DNA from 2 places in the Brachybacterium sp. GU-2 genome. Region 2 is predicted to be linked to the other one. Evidence: predicted binding sites of a transcription regulator. Region 2 holds the regulator's gene; the other holds the start of a gene.
The links. Region 2 encodes HrcA, which represses chaperone genes, less so after heat shock. Its sites were predicted from a motif close to TTNGCACTCGNNNNNNNCGAGTGCNAA; they were not measured.
Positions count from the first base shown of each region.

Region 1 (10,065 bases), 1.3 Mb from region 2:
GACGTGGCGGGAGCCCTGGGTGAAGCCGCCGAGCACGCGCAGGCGGCGCTCGTCCTCGAGGGAGGAGAACAGCTCGCCGACGATCGAGTCGTCCTTCAGCACGGCGGTCTGGTGCTCGATGTCCATGAAGGCGCCGGGCAGGTTCAGAGGCCGGAACGCCATGGAGAGGTTCTCGACCTGCGGCGCGGAGATCACGGCCATGTCGACGCTGCCGTCGGAGACGAGCTGGACCACCTCCTGCTGCGCGCCGAGCGCCTCGTTGGCGTAGACGCGGGCTCCCCAGCGGCCCTCGGTCGCCTCGGCGAGCTTCTCGCCGAAGGCCGTCAGCGCGAGATAGCTGGGGTGCGTCTCGGTCTGGTTCAGGGAGATCGTCAGGATGTTCTCGACGTCGGTGGCGGCGCCGGCGTCGTCCGGTGCGCAGCCGCCGAGCGCGAGCGCTCCGGCGCCCAGCAGCGGGATCCCTGTCAGCAGTGTGCGCCGCGCCGGCTGTGGCGTCGGCGGTATCGGGGTCGTCCTCGACCTCATGCGTTCCTCCTCCTCAAGGCGTCGAGGAGTCGCATCACGGCGTCCTCGACGGGGTACGCCGCCCATCCTGACCGCGAACGCGGCGGACCGCCGGTTCTTGCCGGAGGTTTCCCGGAGGTCAGCGGGCGGTGAGCACCTCGCGGATCGCGGCGAGGGTGGCGGGGATGCCCTCCCGTGCCGCCGCATGGTGGACCCGGATCTCCTCCTCCGCCCGCTCGCCGTAGCGGTCGACGAACACCTTCTCCAGGTGCTCGGTGGTGCGGGTGTACTCCGTCAGCTCGGTCCCTCCGCCGTCCGCCGGCCGCATCCGGTAGCCCCATTCGGCCCGTCCCGGGCCGACGGACCAGGCGAAGTGCTCCCCGGGGACGTCCGCGATCACATCGGAGACGGGCTCCCACTCCCGCCCCGGGGTGCGGTTGTGGCCGATGAACCGGGCGCCGACGCCGCGCCGCTCGTTCGTGCACAGACCGGACTCGTCCTCCGGCGCTCCGGTGGAGACGATCAGTGGACCTCGCTGAGACGTACCCGGACGGTCCGCAGGTCCGCGTCGTCGACGAGCACCCTGCGCTCGAAGTCGGTCCCCTGTATCGACCCCTCACGACCTGCACTCAGGGACCGGTATGCGTCGACTTCTCCGACGATCCGGCGATGTTGCACTCCCGCGCACGACGTGATTGGCGCAGTCTCTGCATCTGAGTATCCGACACGTTGATCTTGTCCGGATACCCAGGGACCCAATCAGGGACGTCGATCTCCACGCCCTTGCCGCTGTCCCAGTTGTACCGATCACGGACGTTGAGCGCCGTGTCGGCCTCGTAGGTCCACTTCCCGCCCGGCTCCGCCGGCGGATACGCCGGGACGGTGCCGGTCTGGTCGTAGTCGAAGGATCCCGTGGCGTCGAAGTACTTCTCGCTCTCCTTGGACGAGGCCTCTCCGCCCTCCCAGTCCGTGCTCACCGAGAAGGTGACGGGTCCCGTGGCACCGCTCTTCTTTGCCTGGGAGATCGCCTCCTGGCCGATGTCGCTGCGCTGCTCGTCCACTGCTGTGGAGAACGCCGGGACCTCCTCGATCATGTCATCGACATCGATCGACTTGTCCTCACCGGTGTTGTCCAGGCAGTGCGGCAGGTTGTCCGATGTGACGCCCTGCCCGGTAAACCGGCCACCGAGCACCATGTCCTTGGCGAGGCCGAGGTTCTCGCGGTCCTCGTCGGTGGGCTCCCGTGAATTCCACTCGCCCGAGCCCGAATCCGCTGGTCTCCAGGCAGGAGGTTCGGGCGTGTCCGCACTGGTTCCCGGCACCCCGGGCCCAGGCCGTCCCCGAGTACAGCTTCGGACCGTCGATCGCCCCATCGGTATCCGGCGGCTGTGGATCAGTCCCGTCGCCACGATCGGCCTTGGCCGTCACCGGAGCATCCGCTGCATCCCGCGCATGGTGGTCCTCCTGGGCGGCGGGGTCGGCGTCCCCACCACCGTTCGCGCCGGGGCTTCGCCGATCTTGCGCGTCGGACGCCTGGTCCTGTTCGTCAGCATGCGCTCTGATCTCGTCCTCGGAGAGGTGCAGACGGTCGATCAGCTGCCTCCACCCGTTGGTGACGGAATCCAAGAACTCCTGGCGGAACCGATCAGCGTCAGGCCCCTCCCAGGCCGCGGACAGCACTGCGGTGGTCGCCTCGTCGAGCAGCTCCGACGTGCGTCCCGAGCTCTCCCAGCCGCTGCGCGAAGTCCGGCAGCCGGCCGGTGTCTGCTCCGTGGAACATGGTTCCCCTCCGTGTGACGTTGATGTCTCCCCCGCACCCGACCATAGGCGCCGGTGCCCGCCGCGACCATGGGGAGTACTGCCCATTCCCGCCTCCACGGACAGAGACGAGCCCCGACCCTCGTCAGAGGATCGGGGCTCGTCGAGCGCTCGGGTGGAGCGGCAGGTGATCAGCCGTGAGGCTGGATCACATCATGCCGCCCATGCCCCCCATGCCGCCCATGTCGCCGCCGGCGGCCGGGGCCTCGGGCTCCGGCTTGTCGGCCACGACGGCCTCGGTGGTGAGGAACAGGCCCGCGATGGACGCGGCGTTCTGCAGCGCGGAGCGGGTCACCTTGACGGGGTCGATGATCCCGGCCGAGACCAGGTCCTCGTACTCGCCGGTGGCCGCGTTCAGGCCCTGGCCGACGGGAAGGTTCTTGACCTTCTCCGCCACGACGCCGCCCTCGAGACCGGCGTTGACCGCGATCTGCTTGAGCGGGGCCTCGATGGCGACCTTGACGATGTTGCCACCGGTGGCCTCGTCGCCCTCGAGGGCGAGCTTGCCGAAGGTGTCCGCACCGGCCTGCAGCAGCGCGACGCCACCACCGGCGACGACGCCCTCGTCCACGGCGGCCTTGGCGTTGCGCACGGCATCCTCGATGCGGTGCTTGCGCTCCTTGAGCTCGACCTCGGTCGCGGCGCCGGCCTTGATGACGGCGACGCCGCCGGCCAGCTTCGCGAGGCGCTCCTGGAGCTTCTCGCGGTCGTAGTCCGAGTCGGAGTTCTCGATCTCGGCGCGGATCTGGGAGACGCGGCCGGCGATGCGGTCGGCGTCGCCGGTGCCCTCGACGATGGTGGTCTCGTCCTTGGTGACGACGATCTTGCGCGCCTGGCCGAGCTGCTCGAGACCGGCGGTCTCCAGCTTGAGGCCGACCTCCTCGGCGATGACCTGGCCGCCGGTGAGGATCGCCATGTCCTCCAGCATCGCCTTGCGGCGGTCGCCGAAGCCGGGGGCCTTGACGGCCACGGACTTGAAGGAGCCCTTGAGCTTGTTCACCACGAGCACCGCGAGGGCCTCGCCCTCGACGTCCTCGGCGATGATCGCCAGCGGCTTGCCGGCCTGGATGACCTTCTCCAGCAGCGGCAGCAGGTCCTTGACGGAGGACACCTTGGAGGAGAGCAGGAGGATGTAGGGATCCTCGAGCACGGTCTCCTGGCGCTCGGCGTCGGTGACGAAGTACGGCGAGATGTAGCCCTTGTCGAAGCGCATGCCCTCGGTGAGCTCCAGCTCGAGGCCCATGGTGTTGGACTCCTCGACCGTGATCACGCCCTCCTTGCCGACCTTGTCGAGGGCCTCGGCGATGAGCTCGCCGATGGCCGGGTCGGCCGCGGAGATGGCGGCGGTGGAGGCGATCTGCTCCTTGGTCTCGATCTCCTTCGCCTGCTTGAGCAGGGTCTCGGAGACCGCGGCCACGGCCTGGTCGATGCCGCGCTTGAGCGCGATCGGGTTGGCGCCCGCGGCGACGTTGCGCAGGCCCTCCTTGACCAGGGCCTGGGCGAGGACGGTGGCGGTGGTGGTGCCGTCGCCGGCGATGTCGTCGGTCTTCTTGGCGACCTCCTTCACCAGCTCGGCGCCGATCTTCTCGTAGGGATCGTCGAGCTCGATCTCCTTGGCGATCGACACGCCGTCGTTGGTGATGGTGGGGGCGCCCCAGGACTTCTCGAGCACGACGTTGCGACCCTTGGGGCCGAGGGTGACCTTGACGGCGTCGGCGAGCTGGTTCATTCCCCGCTCGAGGCCGCGCCGGGCCTCCTCGTCGTAAGAGATGAGCTTGGCCATTGTGGAATCTCTCCCGTGTCTGTGATGTCCACCCGGCCCAGTGCCCGCGACGGACGGGAGCCGACTCCGTGTTCATGTCCCACGGCGCCGACGCCCTCACGGGGCCGGAATGTTCAGGTCCCGGTGCGCGGAGGCTGTCACTCCCGTGCACCGAGTGCCAGATCATCATAAGCACTCTGCCCCCGAGAGTGCTAACTCTCCGCGAGAAGCGGACACGGCCCCGTCGGCCGGGGCGGACGTCGCCCGGGGGCATCTCGCCGAACGGCGCCGACGGGCTCGCCGGACGGCGCCGATGGGCGCGCACCCCGTCCCGCCCCACGGCCCGCACACGAGGACGCGCCGCCCCTCCCGGAGGAGGAGCGGCGCGTCGCGGGGCCGCAGGGGCGTGCGGGGAGGGGTCAGCCCTCGCCCTCGCCGCCTTCGCCGCCGTCACCGGGCTCGGTGACCGCGACGAAGGTCAGGGGGGAGTCGTACTCGTCGCTCTGGCGCGCCTCGCCAACTCCAACCTGCTCGGCGAGCGCCTGGGCGGTGTCCGCATCGGCCTCGTCGCGGTAGAACACGACGGGCTCCTGCTGGGGGCTGTCGGCGGTGGCGACGCTGACGTCCTCCCAGCCCTCGCCCTGGAGCTCCTCCTGCCAGGTGCCGGCGAGGCCGTTGATGCTGCCGGCGTTGATCACCTGGACGGGCACGGAGAGGTCGGGCTCCGGGGCGGGCTCCTCCGAGGGGCTCTCCTCGGGGGCGGCCTCGCTCGAGGCGCTCTCCGACGCCGAGGCCGGGCCCTCGGCGCCGTCGTCGCCGCCGCCCATGCCGCCGATCACGAAGAGCAGCACCACCAGCAGCACCACGGCCGCGCCGATGATGATGATGTACAGCAGGTTCTCCCGCCAGAAGGGGAGCTCGGCGCGGTGGGCGCCGTGGAAGGTGACGGCGTCCGCCTCGTCGTCGAATCGGTCCGGCGGGTAGGGATACTGGGAATCAGCCACGGACCCATTTAACATGGTCGACCCGGATCGGGGGTGGAGCACACGCCCCGGAGACGGATGGCTCAGGCCACGCGATGGTCGCCGCCGAGGGAGGCACCGCCGTCCTCGTAGGTGCGTCGGGCGCGGAGCCTGTTGACGACGGCGGGGGCCGCGCGCAGCGCCGCCGGCTCGTCGAGCAGGGCGTTCAGCCGCACGTAGTAGGCGACCTTCGACAGGCCGATCTCCTCGCGGATCGCCCGCTCCTTCGCGCCGACGTAGCGGAAGGTGCGCCCCTCGAGCGCGAGGATCCGCCGGTCCCGCTCGGTGAGCGCCCCCTGCGGCCCCGGCAGCGCGACCTCGGACGGCACGCGCTCGGACGCCGTGCGCTCCGTCGACGTGCGCTCCGACGACGGGGTGTCGGAGGGGCGCGCGTCGGCGCGGGCGGGCTCGTCGGAGGCGGAGGGCATGGATCGAGGCTACGCACCCGCGCCCGCTCCCCCGCGCTGCCACGCCGCTGCCCCGCGCAGGTCGTGAGGGATGCCTCGCCGGGAGGGGCCGACGCGCCCCGACGGCGCCCCCGGCGGATGGTTGACTGCCTCCATGGCTGCTCCCCTGACCGAGATCATCGCCCCCGACTGGGCCGAGACCCTCCGCCCCGTCGAGGACCGTCTCCACGAGATCGGCGGCTTCCTGCGCGAGGAGGTCCGCGCGGGCCGCGGCTACCTGCCCACCGGCGAGGCGGTGCTGCGCGCCTTCACCCGGCCGATGTCCGAGGTGCGGGTGCTGATCGTCGGCCAGGACCCGTATCCCACGCCGGGGCACCCGATCGGTCTGTCCTTCGCGGTGGAGCGGCACGTGCGCCCGCTCCCCCGCTCCCTGACCAACATCTACAGGGAGCTCGAGAGCGATCTCGGCATCGTCCCCGCCGCGCACGGCGACCTCTCCTCCTGGCAGGACCAGGGGGTGCTGCTGCTGAACCGGGTCCTCACCGTCGCGCCCGGCGCCCCCGCCTCCCACCGACGTCGCGGCTGGGAGGAGATCACCGAGCACGCGATCCGCGCCCTGGTGGCCCGCGGCGGGCCGCTCGCGGCGATCCTCTGGGGCCGCGATGCGCAGTCGCTGATCCCGCTGCTGGGCGAGGTGCCGCATGTGGCGAGCCCGCACCCGAGCCCCCTGTCGGCCTCTCGCGGCTTCTTCGGCTCCCGTCCCTTCTCGCAGGTGAACGCGCTGCTCGAGGCGCAGGGCGCCGGCCCCGTGGACTGGCGGATCCGGGACTGAGGTCGGGCTGGGACCGGGCCCGGGCCGAGAGCGCGCAGATCCCGCCGCGGCGGCGGGCCCCGCAGCCCCGCGCCCGACAGGGCGGGAGGAGACCGCCCGGTCCGTCGCCCGCCGAGGGGTCCGCGCCGACGCGGCGGACACTATTGTGGTGTAAGCGCGTCCGCCGTCCCAGCCGCCGTGGAGGTCCCGATGCCCCTGAACCCCGCCCAGTTCTCCCCCCAGGGCCCGGGGGTCGACTACGACCCGCACTGGTACCGCAAGGCCGTGTTCTACGAGGTGCTGGTGCGCGCCTTCGCCGACGGCAACGGCGACGGGACCGGGGACTTCACCGGCCTCATCGAACGCCTGGACTACCTGCAATGGCTCGGCATCGACTGCCTGTGGCTGCCGCCCTTCTTCGCCTCCCCGCTGCGGGACGGCGGCTACGACATCTCCGACTACGAGCAGGTGCTGCCGGAGTTCGGCTCGATCACCGACTTCGAGCGACTGGTCTCCGAGGCGCACCGGCGCGGGATCCGCGTGATCATCGACCTGCCGATGAACCACACCTCCGACAAGCACCCCTGGTTCCTCGAGTCCCGCTCCGACCCCGAGGGCCCGTACGGGGACTTCTACGTCTGGTCCGACACGGACGAGAAGTACCAGGACGCGCGCATCATCTTCGTGGACACCGAGGAGAGCAACTGGTCCTTCGACCCGGTGCGCCGACAGTTCTTCTGGCACCGCTTCTTCTCCCACCAGCCGGACCTGAACTTCGAGAACCCCGCGGTGCGCGAGGCGATGTTCGAGGTGGTGCGCTTCTGGCTGGACAAGGGCATCGACGGGTTCCGCGCCGACGCGATCCCGTACCTCTTCGAGGAGGAGGGCACCGACGGGGAGAACCTGCCGGCCACCCACGAGTTCCTCGCCGAGCTGCGGGAGTTCGTGGACGAGAGCTGGCCGGGCCGCGTGATCATCGCCGAGGCGAACCAGTGGCCGGCCGACGTGGTGGAGTACTTCGGCACCCCCGAGCGGCCCGAGTGCCACATGTGCTTCCACTTCCCGGTGATGCCGCGGCTGTTCTACGCGCTGCGCGAGGGCAGCGCCCGCCACATCATCGACATCCTCGAGGACACCCCCGAGATCCCCGCCGGCGCCCAGTGGGGCACCTTCCTGCGCAACCACGACGAGCTGACCCTCGAGATGGTCTCCGGCGAGGACCGCTCGGCGATGCTCGGCTGGTACGCGCCCGATACGCGGATGCGCGCGAACGTCGGCATCCGTCGGCGCCTGGCGCCGCTGCTGGACAACTCCCGCTCCGAGCTCGAGCTGATCCACGCCCTGCTGCTGTCGCTGCCCGGCTCCCCGTTCCTCTACTACGGGGACGAGATCGCGATGGGCGACAACATCTGGCTCGAGGACCGCGACGCGGTGCGCACCCCGATGCAGTGGACCCCGGACCGCAACGCCGGGTTCAGCGAGATCACCGACCCGGGCAAGCTCTACCTGCCGGTGATCCAGTCGCTCGTCTACCACTACTCGACCACCAACGTCGAGGCGCACATGGCGCACTCCGGCTCCCTGCTGCACTTCGTGCGGTGGATGCTCGCGGTGCGCAAGGAGCACGACGCCTTCGGGCTCGGCGCGTACAGGAACATCCCGGCGGACTCCGAACGGGTGCTCGCCTTCACCCGCACCTACGACGGCGCCGAGCACGGCGAGGACGCGGAGGCGCACGCCGAGACGCTGCTGTGCGTGTTCAACCTGTCGTCCCAGCCGGTCACGGCGACGCTCGAGATGACCGGGATGGACCGGCGCACCGTCCGGGACCTCTTCGGCGGGCATGAGTTCCCGGCGGTGGACGAGGCCGGCACCCTCACCCTCACCCTCGGCGGGCACGGCGTCTACTGGCTGAAGGTGCGTCCGCTGGACGCCCACGGCGAGCCGACGACGACCACCACCGCGCTGCCGGTGATCACCGCGGGCTGACCGCGCCCGGCCCCCGCACGCGGGCCGACGGCACCCGCGCCCCTTCTGCCGCCTCCACGGCCGAGACCCCCGTCACATGCCGGCTCTGCGGCACCTCGAGGGGTCGGGTCTCGGAGTCGCCGCAGGTCAGAGTGCACCCCGGACCGTCCGACGAGCGGGCCGCGAGGCCCCGGTGACCTGCGGGTCACCGCTGCATGGGGCCGCCTCGCAGTGCCTCGGAGCGCGCCGATGTGCCATTCTCATGGATCGGCAGGCCGCCCCCGCGAGCCGCGAGCGCCCTGCCGTGACCCCGCAAGGAAGGGAGAGCACGGTGGCAGAGCACCGTTCGACGGCGGAGGAGGCGGCCGATCCGGGCACCAGTCCGGAACGCCTCCTCGAGCTCACCGAGAAGCACCCCCAGCTGCACCGGCTGATCGTCATGAACCCCTCGGCCCCCGAGGTCGCGCGCCAGTGGATCCTGGCCACGAACCAGTGGGCGAAGCAGGCCTACGAGGCCGGCACCGAGCAGTCCGACGAGGACGACGACCTCGACGAGGGCGAGCCCACCCAGCTGCACCAGGTGGTCCCCGACGAGGAGCCCGAGCCCGCGGACCCGGAGCAGACCGCCGCGCAGGAGTCGCAGTCTGCCGAGGAGCGGCCCGCGTCGGCGTCGCAGCCCGGGCTCGACGACGACGCCTCCGCCTGGGACGAGGTCCCCGAGGCACTCGTCTGGGGCACCGCCGCCGGAGCGACCGGCGCCGCTGCAGCCGGCGCCGCGGGTGCGGGAGCCGCGGGAGCCGATGCCTCCGCCGACGAGCGCCCCGGCACGACGCCGCCCCCGGCCCCGCCCGCGCAGCAGGCCCCCGTCGGCGGGCCGGCGCCTGCCGCGCAGCCGTCGCCCTCCGCACAGCCTGCGGCCGAGGGCTCCTCCTCGGTGCGACTGTCGCCGAAGGCCTCCGTGGTCCCGCTCGGCGCCGCCCCTGCCTCGCAGACCTCTCCGGCCTCGCCGGCTCCGCAGCCAGGTTCGCCGACCCGGCAGATGCTGGCCGTCGCCGCGTCCGCCGCCGCGGGCGCTGCCGCCTCGTCGCATCCGACCGATCGGCAGAGCCCCTACGGACAGCAGCAGTACCCCTATGGGGAGCAGGGCCCGGCGTCCCCGGGTCCGGCTTCGCAGGGCCCCGCCTCGGCCCCGCCGCCCGTCGGCCGACCTCCGCAGGAGGAGCACGATTCCGACGACGGCAGCCGGAAGCGGGCCCTGATCGCCTGCGGCGGCTGCCTCGTGCTCGCCCTGATCCTGCTGCTCGTGATCGGGCTGGGTGCCCGCGCCCTGTTCGCCCCCGACGAGGAGGAGTACCAGCGCGACAGCTCGACGACCAGCGCCGAGGCCGCTCCGGAGGAGACCACCGAGGAGACGACCGAGGAGACCACCGAGGATCCCGTCTCCCCCGCCCCTGACGGCGCCGAGGAGATGACCGAGCTGCGCTCCCCCACCGGGAACATCAGCTGCCACCTCGAGGAGGACTCCGTCTCCTGCTCCTTCGTGGAGCGGGACTTCTCCGAGGCGGGGCTCGAGGACTGCGAGAACGGCCCGTTCTCGATCACCGTCGCGGGCGAGGACGCCGAGCGGGCCTGCGGCTCGTCCTTCCTCAGCGACTCCGCGCCCACCCTCGAGTACGACCGCAGCGCACAGCGCGGCGACGTGGCGTGCACGAGCCGCTTCGACGGGATGACCTGCTGGAACGTCATGACCGGCAAGGGCTTCACGGTGAACAA
Region 1 covers NZ_CP133037.2:1,493,984-1,504,048, forward strand. The annotation lists gene RBL05_RS06870 (TRAP transporter substrate-binding protein) at 1-525, opposite strand, end outside; gene RBL05_RS06875 (hypothetical protein) at 644-904, opposite strand; gene RBL05_RS06880 (hypothetical protein) at 1,134-1,700, opposite strand; gene groL (chaperonin GroEL) at 2,471-4,105, opposite strand; gene RBL05_RS06890 (LytR C-terminal domain-containing protein) at 4,504-5,088, opposite strand; gene RBL05_RS06895 (DUF3263 domain-containing protein) at 5,151-5,534, opposite strand; gene RBL05_RS06900 (uracil-DNA glycosylase) at 5,668-6,345, shown strand; gene treS (maltose alpha-D-glucosyltransferase) at 6,535-8,313, shown strand; gene RBL05_RS06910 (hypothetical protein) at 8,624-10,065, shown strand, end outside.
Region 1: the regulator HrcA is predicted to act here: its motif matches at 4,274-4,300, upstream of groL (chaperonin GroEL).

Region 2 (10,065 bases):
CAAGCTGCTGGAGAAGCAGAAGGAGGGCAAGAAGCGCATGAAGAACATCGGCTCCGTCGAGGTGCCGCAGGAAGCCTTCATCGCCGCGCTCTCCTCCGACGCCGCCGAGCCCTCGAAGGACGAGAAGAAGAAGAAGTGAGCACCGCGCCCGGCCCGCTGCCCGAGACCGCCCCGCGCCGCCTCGACCCGCTCGAGGTCACGTTCGAACCCGGCGGCGGCCGGCTCGGCGCGGTGTGCTCGGTCGCCCAGCTCTTCGAGGTGCGCGAGCGCTCCCTCATGAGCGGGATCGACAAGCGACCGGCCGACGGGCCCGTCACGCTGCTCACCCACGGCGTGCTCGGCGACGTGCAGGGCGACCGTGAGCACCACGGCGGGATCTTCAAGGCCGTCTACGCCTACTCCCGGGAGGTGCGCGAGGCCTACGCCGCCGCGCTCGGCCACGAGCTGCCCGACGGGTTCTTCGGCGAGAACCTCGCCACCGTCGGCCAGGACACCGACCATGCGGTGATCGGCGAGCGCTGGCGGATCGGCGGCGCCGAGCTCGAGGCGACCTGCCCCCGCAACCCCTGCGGCACCTTCGCCGCCTGGATGGGGGACCGCCGCTGGGGACGCGCCTTCACCGACCAGGGCCGCGCCGGCGCCTACTTCCGCGTGCTCGTCGAGGGCGAGGTGCGCGCCGGCGACGCGATCGAGGTGCTCGAGCGGCCGGACCACGGCGTGACCATCGTCGACGCCTTCCGGGGACTGGACGCCGCGCAGGCCCGCGCCCTGCTCGACTGGGCGGAGGCGAGCGGCACCGTGCTGTACGAGACACTCGTCGGGGCCGCGCAGAAGACGCTCGCCCGGGCGGGGGAGCGCGAGGACTTCCCGGAGCGGCTGCGCTCCACCGGACGGGGCCTCGGTCTCGGTCTCGGGCTGTGACGGTCGTGAAGGACCTCTCCGCCTACATCCACGTCCCGTTCTGCGCCGTGCGCTGCGGGTACTGCGACTTCAACACCTACACGAACGCCGAGCTGGGCGGCGGCGGCTCCCAGGCCGAGTACGCGGACAACGCGATGGCCGAGATGGACCTGACCCTCGCCGCGGACCGCGCGGCGGGGTACGAGTACGAGGAGATCTCCACCGTCTTCTTCGGCGGCGGCACCCCCACCCTGTTGCCCGCCGACGACCTGGTGCGGATGCTCGACCATCTTCGCTCGCTGATCCCGCTCGCGGACGGCGCCGAGGTCACCACCGAGGCGAATCCCGACTCGGTCACCCGCGCCTCGCTCTCGCGCCTGGCCGACGGCGGGGTCACCCGCGTCTCGATCGGCATGCAGTCCGCGATCCCGTCGGTGCTCGCGACCCTGGACCGCACCCATGACCCCGAGCGGGTGCCGCAGGTGGTCCAGTGGGCGAAGGACGCCGGGCTGCAGGTGAGCCTGGACCTCATCTACGGCACGCCGGGGGAGACCGTCGCCGACGTCGAGGCCTCCGTGCGCGCGGCCCTGGCCTGCGAGGTCGACCACCTCTCCGCCTACTCGCTGATCATCGAGGGCAACACCGCCATGGCCCGGCAGCTGCGACGCGGCGAGATCGAGGCGCCCGACCCCGACGACATGGCCGACAAGTACGAGCTCGTCGACGACCTCACGCGCGAGGCGGGCCTGACCTGGTACGAGGTCTCCAACTTCGCCCGCACCCCCGAGCACCGCTCCCGCCACAACCTCGCCTACTGGAAGGGCGGGGACTGGTGGGGGATCGGACCCGGCGCCCACCGCCACCGCGACGGCCTGCGCTCCTGGAACGTGAAGCATCCCAGCCGCTACGCGCGCATGCTCGCCTCCGGCGAACTGCCCGTCGCGGACAGCGAGCAGGTCGCCGCCGAGGACCGGCTCGTCGAGCGCATCATGCTCGAGCTGCGGATCGCCGACGGCCTCGCCGTCGACGTCGTGCCTGAGCAGAACCGCTCGATGCTCGAGGTGCACCGCGATCGGGGCCACCTCGATCCCGACGCCCTCGCCGCAGGCCGCGCGGTCCTTACCAGGGAGGGGCGTCTGCTCGCTGACGCGGTGATCCGCGACCTCGTGCCCTGAGACCCGTCGGCCGCGGAACGATCTCGACGACCGAGCCCGTCGAGCCCGAGGCGCCTCCTGCTCGCCGCCCCGGCAGCCGCGCGCTCTCGACGATCCAGTCGATCCACCGGTCCGACGGATCACCGAGGTGCACACTGTCCGCATGACGCCACCGACAGGACCCCGGCCGACGACGATCGACGAGTACCTAGGCGCCCTCGGGGACCCGGCCCGCACCCGGCTCGCCGAGCTGCGGAACCTGGTGCGCGAGGAGCTGCCCGAGGCGACCGAGGCGATCAAATGGGGCAGCCCCGCCTTCGTCCACCCCCGCGGCACGATCCTGCTCGTCATCAGCGCCCACAAGGCGCACGCGAACTTCACCGTCACCCCGAGCGCGAAGGAGGCCTTCGCCGACGAGCTCGAGGCGCTGGAGACCGGCAAGGGCAGCGTGAAGCTCCCCTACGACACGCCGATGCCGGAGGACCTGCTGCGGCGCATGGCGCGCCGCCGCCTCGCCGAGTTCGAGCAGGACGGCGTGAACTGGATGTGACGGGCCGCGGCGCCGTGCGGCAGGACCCTGCGCGCGGTGTCGAGTCCTGGCCCACGGCGTCCGGCCCGGGCGCGCGGCATCCGGCCCGGGCGCGCGGCATCGGCCGCCCGCGCCCCGACATGCAGGAGCCCCCGGGAGCGACTCCCGGGGGCTCTTGCATCCGGCCGTCGGCCGTGACTCAGCTGATGCGGATGCGGATCACTTCACGAGGCGGATGTTGACGGGGTAGTTCCACCACTCGCCCTGGTAGGCCTTCACCGCGCCGATGATGGCGAAGACGACGTGGACCAGCGCCGGGACGCCGATGAGGGCGAAGAGCACCGAGCCGAAGCCGAAGGTGATGACCGTGATGATCGTGAAGACGATGGCGAGCGCGATCTCCACGATCAGGGTCGCGATCGCCGCGTTCAGCGCCTCCGCCGCGTTGTAGCGGACGAAGCGGTTGCGGTCCTTGTAGACCAGGAAGATGATCAGCGGGCCGAGCCAGCCGAGGAAGCCGGCGCCGATCACGTAGCCGACGATCGCCGAGAGCTGCGCGAGCATCGCCCAGAGCTTCGTGTCGGACTCGGTGGTGGGCTGGCCGATCAGCGGGCCGTCGAAGACGCCCTTGACGTGGGCGGGGGCCTGGTCGGGGTTCATGGTTCCTCCGGCTGAGGTCTGTCCGTGGGCGGCGTAGGGAGCGTGCTGCTGGGCATGCGGAGCCTGCTGCTGCCCGTACGGCTGCTGGGCGTGGGCCGGCTGCGCGGAGGGCTGGGACGGCGAGGGCGCCCCGTAGGGGGAGGCCGGCGCCGCGGCCGGAGCGGCCGAGCTCGCGGACTGCCCGTAGGGATCCGCCTGCTGAGCGGAGCCCTGCTGTGCGTAGGGGTCCTGCTGCGCGAAGGGATCATGCTGCGCGGCGGGGGCCGGCTGCGCGCTGGGAGCGGACTGCGCGAACGGATCGTAGGGATGCTCTGCCGGGTCCGAGGTCGCGCTGCCCTGCTCCTGCGGCGCGGGGGCGGCAGGGGCGTCGATGTCGAGGTGGTCCGAGGCCGGGCGCGCGGCAGGCTGCTCGGGCAGCGAGTCGGAGGCGGGGGTGCCGGGCTCGGTGCCGTACGGGTCGTGCGGATGCGGAGTCTGGCTCATGGGATCCTTCTTCGTCTCGGTCGGCGCGGGGGCCGTCGTCTCGGGTGACGGGTTCACCCTAACGAGCCGGAGACCCCACGGTCAGCGCGGCGGTCCGCCGCATCCGCTGGGGGATATCCCCCTGGTGGGCTCCCGAGAGTCGCCGCTCACCGCGCCGAGAGGCGCATCGACTGCTCGCCTCCCCGTCCCGTGCCGCGGCCAGGTCAGCCCTGGTCGACGGTGACGAAGTCGATGAGCTCCTCGATGCGCCCCGAGAGCGTCGGCTCGACGTCGGCGTAGGAGCGGACCGTGGAGAGGATCCGCTTCCAGCCCAGGCCGATGTCGGCCTTGTCCTCGTGGGGCCAGCCGAGCGCGGCGAGGGAGCCGACCTTGATGTCCGTCCCCCTGGGGATGTGCGGCCACTCCTTCAGCCCCACGCGCGCGGGCTTCACGGCCTGCCACACGTCGACGTACGGGTGGCCGAGCACGGTGACGTTCCCGCGGGCGCCCGGCAGGGCCATCACCTCGGCTGCGATGCGGGACTCCTTCGACCCCTTCACCAGGTGGTCCACCAGGATCCCGAGCCGGCGGCCGGGGGAGGGGCCGAACTCGCGCACGCGCTCTGCGAGGTCGTCGGCGCCCTCGAGCTGCTCGACGACGATGCCCTCGATCCGCAGGTCGTGGCCCCACACCTTCTGCACCAGCTCCGCGTCATGGGTGCCCTCGACCCAGATCCGCGACGCACGTGCGGTGCGCGCCTTCGCCCCCTCGACGTACACCGAGCCGGAGGCGGAGCGCTTGCGGACGGGCGCCTTCTGCGCCGCCTGCGGGCGGGTGAGGACGACGGGCTGCCCGTCGATCATGAAGCCCGGCCCGAGCGGGAAGGTGCGGCGTCGGCCGCGGCCGTCCTCCAGCTCGACGATCAGCTCTCCGGCCGTCTTCTCCACGCGCGTGATCGCGCCGGTGAAGCCGGTCGAGGCCTCCTCGACGACGAGGTCGCGCTGCGCGGGGACCTCGCGGCCGACCGGGCGGCGGCGGTGATGGGCGGGGGGACCGGAGGAGAGCACATCGGCGCCGTACCGGTCGGGGAAGCGAGCAGGCGGGGTGGACACGGCGGACACTGTAGCCCCGTGGCGAACGCCTCCCTGCGAAGCACGCCGCGGACGCGTACGATTGGCACTTGGCATGGGAGAGTGCCAATGTCCAGGGAGACCCGGGCGCCGGGACGCCCCGGTGCCGGACCGCGCGGCAGGAGGTGCACGACATGGACGACCGCAAGCTCCAGATCCTCGGCGCCATCGTCGAGGACTACGTCTCCACGCGCGAGCCCGTCGGCTCGAAGTCGCTGCTGGAGCGGCACGAGCTCGGCGTCTCCGCGGCGACCGTCCGCAACGACATGTCCGTCCTCGAGGAGGAGGGGCTGATCCACCAGCCCCACACCTCCGCCGGCCGCGTCCCCACCGACAAGGGATATCGCGCCTTCGTCGACCACGTCGCGATGGTCAAGCCCCTCTCCGCCGCCGAGAAGCGGGCGATCCGCACCCTGCTCGAGGACGCGGGGGACGTCGAGGAGCTCCTGGCCCGCACCGTGCGCCTCCTCGCCCAGCTCACCCAGCAGGTCGCGATGGTGCAGTACCCGGCCCGCCGCCAGGCCCGCATCCGCCACGTCGAGCTCGTGAAGGTCGCGGACTCGCTGCTGCTGGTCGTGCTGATCACCGAGTCGGGGAGGGTGGACCAGCGCACCGTCCCCGTCATCGCCGGCCGACCCGCCGAGTACTACGCGGCGCTGCGCGACCAGCTCAACCGCGCCGTCGCCGGCCGGGAGGTCACCGACCTCGCAGGGCCGCTGACGGACTACCTCGAGTCCCTGCCCGTCCCCGAGCGGCCCGCCGCCGCGGAGGTGGCCGAGGCGCTCACCGCGCTGGCCGCGACCCGCGCCGAGGACCGCATCATGATGGCGGGCACCGCGAACATCGCCCGCTCCGCCGAGGACTTCGCCCGCGACGTCGAGCCGCTGCTGGACGTCCTCGAGGAGCAGCTGGTGCTGCTGCGCCTGTTCACCGAGATGCACGTCTCGCCGGGGGACGTGCAGGTGCGGATCGGCTCCGAGCTCCACGACCGGGCGCTGCACCAGGCCGCGCTCGTCGGCGCGGGCTACGACGCCGGCTCCCACCTCGCGATCCTCGGCCCCAGCCGCATGGACTACGCCGCCGGGATCTCGACCGTCCAGGCGATCGCCCGCTACGTCTCCCGATTCCTCGAATGACCGCGCCGGCGGGCCTGCGCGCCCGTCGCCGGCCGTCACCGACCTCCGACCCCTGTGAAGGACCCACGCCTGTGAACGACGACTACTACGAGCTGCTCGGCGTCTCCCGCGACGCCTCGACCGAAGAGATCAAGAAGGCGTACCGCAAGCTCGCCCGCACCCTCCACCCGGACGTCAACCCGGACCCGGAGGCGGCGGAGAAGTTCAAGAAGGTCTCCCAGGCGTACGAGACCCTCTCCCATGCGGACAAGCGCCGCCAGTACGACATGGGCGGCGGCCCGGGCATGGGCGGCTTCCCCGGCGGCGGCGCCGGATTCGACTTCAACGACATCTTCGACATGTTCGCTGGAGCCTCCGGGATGCGCGGGCGCAACCAGGGCCCCGTCCCGCGGCAGCGCCGCGGCGGCGACGTGCTGCGCCGGGTGAAGATCGAGCTGCGCGACGTCGTCTTCGGCACCGAGCAGGACGTCACCTTCCGCACCGCCGTGCTGTGCGAGCGCTGCTCCGGCTCCTGCGCCGAGCCGGGCACCAGCCCCACCCGCTGCACCGCCTGCAACGGCTCCGGCCACGTCCAGCGCGTCCAGCAGTCGCTGCTGGGCCAGATGGTCACCATGGCACCCTGCCCCACCTGCGAGGGCCACGGCGACGTGATCGAGAGCCCCTGCACCGGCTGCTCCGGCCACGGCCGCACCGCCACCGAGCGCACCGTCACCGTGCGCATCCCCTCCGGCGTCGAGAACGGCACCCGCATCCAGCTGCGCGGCGAGGGCGAGACCGGCGAGGCCGGCGGCCCCTCCGGCGACCTCTTCGTGGAGCTGTCCGTCAAGGACCACGAGATGTTCGACCGCTCCGGCGACGACCTCGTCACCACAGTCTCCGTGCCGATGACGACCGCCGCGCTGGGCGCGACGATCCCGCTGGAGACCTTCGACGGGGAGCAGGAGCTCGACATTCGCCCCGGCGCCCAGCCCGGCGAGGAGATCGTCCTCAAGGGCTTCGGCGTCACCCCGCTGCGCCGCGAGCGCCGCGGCGACATCCGCGTGGTGCTCGACGTGGACGTGCCCACCGCGCTCACCGACGAGGAGCGCGAGCTGCTCGAGCGCTTCGCCGCCCTCCGCGGCGACGAGGCCACCCGTCCCAAGAACCACGGCGGCCCGTTCGCGAAGCTCCGCGAGCGCCTGAACCTCTGAGGCGGGAGAGCCAGTGCCCACCACCCCGCCCGGCTTCCTGATCCTCGACGAGGCCCTCGCCGCCGCCCGTGAGGGAGACCAGCTCGAGCTCGCCGGCGACGAGGGCCGCCACGCGGCCAAGGTCGCCCGGATCGGGGTGGGGGAGCAGCTGCTCCTCACCGACGCCCCCGGCCGACAGGTCCTCGCCGAGGTCACCGCCTCCCGCAAGGAGGCGCTCGACCTGCGCCTGCTCGCGGACCCGTCCCCGGCCGTGCAGCGTCTGCCCCGACTCGCGCTGGTGCAGGCCCTCGCGACCGGCGGCCGCGACGAGCAGGCCGTCGAGTCCGCGACCGAGCTCGGCGTCGACCGCATCGTCCCGTGGATCGCGAAGCGCTCCGTCTCCGTATGGCGGGGAGAAGCTCGCCAAGGGCCGCGCGAAGTGGGAGGGCACCGCCCGCGCCGCCGTCAAGCAGTGCCGTCGGCCCGGCATCCCCGCGGTCGACGCCCCGATGACCACGAGCGCGCTCGTCGAGGACCTGCGCGCCCGCGCGGCCGACAGGACGCTCGTGCTCGTCCTGCACGAGCAGGAGTCCGTCGGCGTGATGAGCCTCGCCGAGGAGCTGCGCGGTGCGAGCGAGGCCGGCATCGAGGAGATCGTCGTGGTCGTCGGCCCCGAGGGCGGGCTCGACGAGTCCGAGCTGGAGGCGCTGCGCGAGGCCGGTGCCCGGACGGTGCTGCTGGGCCCCGAGGTGCTGCGCTCCTCCACCGCCGGCCCCGCAGCCCTCGCGGTGCTCAGCGCGCTCGTCGGCCGCTGGGGCTGAGCCCACCGGCGGACCCCGCCGACGACAGGACCCCGCAGACGCTCGGCGCCGGCGGGGTCCTGCGACGTGAGGGAGCGGTGGTCAGCCGACCGGGGAGAGCACCTTCGCTTCGAGCGCGGCCAGCGCGGTCTCCAGCGCTGTGGCCTTCTCCTCGGTGACGAACAGCTCACCCTCGACGGAGAGATCCTCGCGGAAGCCGAGGCCGACGGAGCCGACGACGTCGGCGCCTACGCGGCCCATCAGGGTCTCCAGCAGCGGCAGCACCTCGTTCGCCGCACCCCAGCCGTAGCCGACCAGGATCGTGGGGAGGTTCTCCCACTCGTGGAAGAGGAAGTCGATCGCGTTCTTCAGGGCGCCCGGGTAGGAGCCGTTGTACTGCGGGGTGAGGATCACGATCGCGTCGAGCGCGGCGATCCGCTCGGCCCAGGAGCGGCCGTGGTCGGTGGTCTTCTCGGCGCCGGACTTCGGCGAGGAGGGCTCGTCGAAGGAGGGCAGAGCGATCTCGCGCAGATCGATGAGATCGATCTCGAAGCGGCCGTCGGCCGAGGCGCTGACCCACTGGGCCACCTTCTCGCCGACGCGGTTGGGGCGGGCACTGCTGAGGAGGATTCCGAGCTTCGTCATAGTCCTTCAAACTTCTCGTACTCCCGGGGGCTTCCCCAAGGAGGGATGGTGTTCGTCGCTCCCGTAGACTCGTGACCATGGGTACGAGCGTCAACCGCAACGACACACTGCGTCACGATCCCGACTGCATCTTCTGCCGGATCCTCGCCGGGGAGATCCCCTCGGATCGTGTCCACGAGGACGAGAAGGTCATCGCCTTCAAGGACCTCCATCCGCAGGCGCCGGTGCACGTCCTGGTGGTCCCGCGCGAGCACCGCCGCGACGTGACCGAGCTCGCCGAGGACCCCGCGCTCCTCGCCCACACCGCCACCGTCGCCGCGAAGGTCGCCGCCGAGCAGGCCGACGGCGACTTCCGCCTCGTCTTCAACACCGGCGCGAGCGCCGGACAGACCGTCTTCCACGTGCACGCGCACGTCCTCGCGGGCGGGAAGCTCGCAGAAGGAGAGCTGTGACAGACCCCCTCAACCCGGCTCCCGGACGCGCCCCCGAGGTGCGCGAGCGGAAGCTGGCGATCCCCGACCATCTCAGCCCCTTCCAGGTGCTCGGGGAGAACGACCAGGCGCTGGCCGCCCTCGAGGACGCCGTCCCCGACACCGACGTGCACGTGCGCGGCCACCAGGTGACCCTGCGCGGCACCGACGACGCGCTGCGCCGCGGCGAGCACATCATGCGCTCCCTCATCGAGCTGGCCGGCACCGGCCAGCCCGTCACCGCCGAGGCCGTGCAGCGCGCCGCGAACCTCTTCGGCGACGACCGGGCGAGCGGCCGCAAGCTCGAGGAGGTCCTCTCCCGGACGATCCTCTCTTCCCGCGGCCGCACCATCCGCCCCAAGACCATGGGGCAGAAGAGCTACATCGAGGCGATCGAGAGCTCCACGATCACCTTCGGGATCGGCCCGGCCGGCACCGGCAAGACCTATCTCGCCGTCGCGATGGCGGTGCAGAAGCTGCTCTCCAAGCAGATCAACCGCATCATCCTCACCCGTCCCGCGGTCGAGGCCGGCGAGCGACTCGGCTTCCTCCCCGGCTCGCTGAACGAGAAGATCGACCCCTACCTGCGCCCGCTCTACGATGCGCTGCACGACATGCTCGACCCCGAGTCGATCCCGCGTCTGATGGGCGCCGGCACCATCGAGGTCGCGCCCCTGGCGTACATGCGCGGCCGCACCCTCAACGACGCCTTCATCATCCTCGACGAGGCGCAGAACACGACGCCCGAGCAGATGAAGATGTTCCTCACCCGCCTCGGCTTCAACTCCACCATGGTCGTCACCGGCGACGTCACCCAGGTCGACCTCCCCGGCGGGCACCAGAGCGGCCTGCGCGTGGTCGAGAACGTCCTCTCCGGCATCGACGACATCTCCTTCTGCCGCCTCTCCTCCCGGGACGTGGTGCGCCACCGGCTGGTCAGCGACATCGTCGAGGCGTACGGGCGCTGGGAGATCCGACCCGGCGGCACCCGCGACTCCCGCCACCGCAGC
Region 2 covers NZ_CP133037.2:199,736-209,800, forward strand. The annotation lists gene lepA (translation elongation factor 4) at 1-139, shown strand, start outside; gene RBL05_RS00940 (MOSC domain-containing protein) at 136-921, shown strand; gene hemW (radical SAM family heme chaperone HemW) at 918-2,075, shown strand; gene RBL05_RS00950 (iron chaperone) at 2,218-2,604, shown strand; gene RBL05_RS00955 (DUF4870 domain-containing protein) at 2,803-3,726, opposite strand; gene RBL05_RS00960 (DUF3097 domain-containing protein) at 3,930-4,826, opposite strand; gene hrcA (heat-inducible transcriptional repressor HrcA) at 4,970-5,971, shown strand; gene dnaJ (molecular chaperone DnaJ) at 6,043-7,161, shown strand; partial or broken gene RBL05_RS00975 (16S rRNA (uracil(1498)-N(3))-methyltransferase) at 7,175-7,961, shown strand; gene RBL05_RS00980 (NADPH-dependent FMN reductase) at 8,043-8,585, opposite strand; gene RBL05_RS00985 (histidine triad nucleotide-binding protein) at 8,663-9,037, shown strand; gene RBL05_RS00990 (PhoH family protein) at 9,034-10,065, shown strand, end outside.